One region of the Rhizobium sp. RHZ01 genome, then DNA from elsewhere that is predicted to be linked to it. Evidence: predicted binding sites of a transcription regulator. Region 1 holds the regulator's gene; the other holds the start of a gene.
What was found. The regulator PhoB, encoded in region 1, activates phosphate uptake and scavenging genes when phosphate is short. The targets are predictions, from matches to a motif close to TGTCATNNANCTGTCAT.
Positions count from the first base shown of each region.

Region 1 (2,185 bases):
TCGGCGACAAGGCGATCGTCACGATCGCCCGCCGCCAGCCGATGGCGGCCGATCTTCGCGAGATCATGGGCTCCATCCGCATCGCGGCAGACCTGGAGCGCGTCGGCGACCTGGGCAAGAACACTGCCAAGCGCGTCATTGCCGTACAGAGCGCCGGCGTGCCGCGCAAGCTCGCCCGCGGCCTCGAGCACCTGTCCGAGCTCGCCCTCGTCCAACTCAAGGAAGTCCTCGACGTCTACACGAGCCGTGCTGCCGACAAAGCAAAATCGGTCCGTGAGCGCGACGAGGAAATCGACGCGATGTACACCTCGCTGTTCCGTGAAATGCTCACCTACATGATGGAAGATCCGCGCAACATCACCAGCTGCACGCATCTTCTGTTCTGCGCCAAGAACATCGAGCGCATCGGCGACCACGCCACCAACATTGCCGAAACGATCTACTACATGGCCACCGGTGCCCAGCCGGAAGGCGAACGTCCGAAGGACGATACCGCCAACACCGTCGGCGCAGTCACTGAATAGTCATTCCGCGACCGCGCCCCCAGGAGACCGAAACGAATGATCCCTAAAGTAGCTGTCGTTGAAGACGAAGAAGCGCTGAGCGTGCTTCTCCGCTATAACCTTGAGGCCGAAGGCTTTGAGGTCGATACCATCCTGCGCGGCGACGAGGCCGAGATCCGGCTTCAGGAACGCACGCCGGACCTTCTCATCCTCGATTGGATGTTGCCGGGCGTGTCTGGCATCGAGCTCTGCCGCCGCCTGCGCATGCGGCCGGAAACCGAGCGCCTGCCGATCATCATGCTGACCGCCCGTGGCGAGGAAAGCGAACGGGTTCGCGGCCTCTCGACCGGTGCTGACGATTACGTCGTCAAGCCGTTCTCGACGCCGGAGCTTGTCGCTCGCGTCAAGGCGATGCTGCGTCGTGCCAAGCCCGAGGTGCTCTCGACGCTGCTGAAGTGCGGCGATATCGAGCTGGATCGCGAGACGCACCGCGTTCACCGCAAGAGCCGCGAAGTCCGCCTCGGCCCGACCGAATTCCGCCTTCTCGAGTTCTTGATGGCATCGCCCGGCCGCGTCTTCTCGCGCTCGCAGTTGCTCGACGGCGTCTGGGGTCACGACATCTATGTCGACGAGCGTACTGTTGACGTCCATGTCGGCCGCCTGCGCAAGGCTTTGAACTTTTCCAACATGCAGGACGTCATCCGCACCGTGCGCGGTGCCGGCTATTCGATGGAAGCCTGATCCTTTCAGGCGAGAGCCTGAGAGGTCTTTCCCTTACAACGAAAAACGGGCCCGCGAGGGCCCGTTTTCTTTATTCCTTATCCGGCTTCCGGGTCAGGCGACCCGGTTAGCGGCCTTGCGGCGCTCGTTGACCGGCTGGTAGGCCATGCGCTGATGATACGTGCAATACGGGGAAGAGTCCGGGGACTCGCAACCGCAGAAGTGGAAGTCGTCATTGAGCGGATCGCCGACCGGCCACTTGCAGGTGCGCTCGGTGAGCTCGGTGAGGCCAAGGCGGCGAGAAATCGGAACGATTACATTTGCGGCCGGACGGAAGCGGACTTCCTCCACCGTATCGATTTCGATCTCTTCCTTGAGCATCGTCGCGCCCTGTTGGCGGGTAACGGTGCGTGTGGTGATCCGCGAGGCGTAGTTCGTGGCGCGGGGCGCCGAAGTCGTGCGCTTGGGGGTTCTGACGGTGGTCGTCGAACCGCCGGCCTTGGCACGGCCGGGCAGACTCAAACGATGGACTTTACCAATGACGGCGTTACGACTTACACCGCCAAGTTGTGCTGCGATCTGGCTGGCGCTCAGGCCTTCGGACCACAGCTTCTTCAGTTTTTCAACGCGCTCGTCTGTCCAGTTCATGCCCCTGTCTCCGCCTTATTAGCGTTGGTGTAGGCAGAATCCTTCACCGTTGCCACGGACGTATCCGAGGCAAGAAACGCTTACTCAAATTTTGGTGACTAGTTCCGCCGCATGCAGCCTAGTAATTGAGTTTTAACCTAGTGTGAGGCCGACTCCGTGACAAGAGTCGGTTGAATCTCGGGGAATCGATTTTCAAGTTTTCCCCAACTTGCTGGGCGTGAGAGTCATTTATGCAACATAGTTGTTGATAGGTCGAGCGCCTCGGGATGGCTGCTTGACGCATGCAGCGAAACCTCAGTTTTGTTGACATTGCA
Region 1 is NZ_JACUZZ010000002.1:264,030-266,214, forward strand. Features, by position in the region: gene phoU (phosphate signaling complex protein PhoU) at 1-524, shown strand, start outside; gene phoB (phosphate regulon transcriptional regulator PhoB) at 561-1,244, shown strand; gene IB248_RS04085 (GcrA family cell cycle regulator) at 1,338-1,871, opposite strand.

Region 2 (2,185 bases), on a different contig from region 1:
GTCGCTCATCGCGCTCCTAGCGGCATCACTGCGCGACGCACGGAGCGTCCGCGTTACCGAAAACGTTTCGGTCGATGATCTCGCTCTTGAGCGCAAGGTTGCGATTACCAGTGCAGGTGACATTGCTTTCAGACAGTGCATTGTCGCTGCCGGCCACCAATCCTTTCCATTGCTGCAGCGGTATACCGGTGGCCTTGTGAAGCCGCTGGGCCAGCCCGTCAAAGGCCAGGCAGCCCTGCTGAAAGTCGACATAGCCCCGTCCTTGCCGACGATCTTTCGCGACGGGCTGTATATCGTTGCGCATGAGGGCGGCCATGTCGCCGTCGGCAGCACCAGCGAGAATCGCTTCGACGAACCATTCTCGACGGACGAGCAGCTCGACGCGCTGCTTGAGGCATCTGCCCAATTGGTGCCGGCGTTGCGAGGCGCGCCCGTTGTTGAGCGGTGGGCCGGTCTGCGGCCGAAAGCGATCGATCGTGATCCGATGATCGGCGTCCATCCCGACCATGCCGGCCTGATCGCATTGACCGGCGGCTTCAAGGTCAGCTTCGGCCTGGCGCACCGTCTGGCTGCGGCAGCGATCCACCTCGCGGCCGGCCGCCAGCCGCCCTTCGCGCTGCCGGAAAGCTTCTTGCTCGCCAATCACATCTGCGTCGCTTCACGCTAAACGTGAATTAGCACCTCCTGCCTTTCGTTATTCTGTCATGCAAATCACCTATCTGCTAGCGCAACCGCGGCGCCGACGGAGGGCTGTGCCGTTTGTTCGACGGAGGAAATTGGATGCGCTATGCCATTTGCTTTACACCCGCTGCGAGCGACCCGCTTTCGCACGTGGCTGCAAACTGGTTGGGTCGAAACGTGTTCTCTGGCGAGATGGTCGAGCCGACAGCGATCCGCGGCCTGAGCATTCACGAGATTGCCTTCCATACGGCGCTACCGCGCCGCTATGGCTTCCAAGGTGTTCTGAAGGCGCCCTTCCGCCTCGCCGCTGACGTAACGGAGGCGCAACTTCTGCGGGATCTGATGCGCTTCTGTGGAACGCTGACGCCGTTTCACATCCATCAGCTTGAGGTGGCGAGGCTCGGTGTATTCTACAGTCTCGTTCCGTCGCGGCCTTGCGAACATGTCCACTATCTTTCCAGTGCCGTCGTTCAAGAGTTCGACCGATTCCGGGCGCCGTTGAGCGAGGCAGAAATCGAGCGGACGGACCCGGGTGGCCTGTCGGCGGCGCAGTTCGCCAATCTGTATCGCTGGGGCAGCCCTTTTGTGATGGACGAGTTTCGCTTTCATATGCCGCTGACCGGTCCTGTCAGCCACTGCGACATGCCACGGGTCGAGCAGGCGCTTCGGAACGCCTTCGAGCCAGTCCTCGCCGATCCCGTCAAGGTCGCCAATGTCGCGCTGATGGTCGAAGAGGGGAATGGCGGGCCGTTTAGCGTGCATTCGCTGCATCCGATGGGCAAGGTCAGCGCACGTCGAGATCGTGTTCCTACACTGGCCTAAGAGTTTGCGCCGCAAAGGCAAAACTCTGTTGCGTACTTTCCGTCTCGACATTCCTTCTCTGGATGCTACCGTTTCGCCGACTTTCAGGAAGGTGATTTCATGGTATCCGAAACTTATCCGCGCAATCTGATCGGTTACGGTCGCAACACGCCCGACCCGAAGTGGCCGGGCGATGCCTGCGTGGCCGTTCAGTTCGTTATCAATTACGAAGAAGGCGGCGAAAGCTGCATTCTCGATGGCGATCCTGCCTCCGAAAACCTTCTGTCGGAAATTGTAGGTGCCGCGTCCTGGCCGGGTCAGCGAAACCTCAATATGGAATCGATTTACGAATATGGCTCGCGCGCCGGGTTCTGGCGCTTGTGGCGCATGTTCACGGAGCTCAAGGTTCAGGCCACCGTTTATGGGGTGACGCTTGCTATGGCGCGCAACCCGGAGGCGGTCGCGGCCATGAAGGAAGCCGGTTGGGAGATCGCCAGCCACGGGTACCGCTGGCTTGAGTACAAGGACTTCCAGGAAGACGTCGAGCGCAAGCATATCCAGGAAGCCGTGCGCCTCCACACGGAACTGACCGGCGAACGTCCCTACGGAATGTACCAAGGCAAGCCTTCGGACAACACGCTGCGCCTCGTCATGGAAGAGGGCGGTTTCCTTTATTCCTCTGACTCTTATGCCGACGATCTGC
Region 2 is NZ_JACUZZ010000024.1:103,787-105,971, reverse strand. Features, by position in the region: gene IB248_RS22785 (FAD-binding oxidoreductase) at 1-667, shown strand, start outside; gene IB248_RS22780 (DUF1045 domain-containing protein) at 781-1,503, shown strand; gene puuE (allantoinase PuuE) at 1,603-2,185, shown strand, end outside.
Region 2: IB248_RS22780 (DUF1045 domain-containing protein) is a predicted target of PhoB. The motif match lies at 690-706, and genes of this name have one in related genera.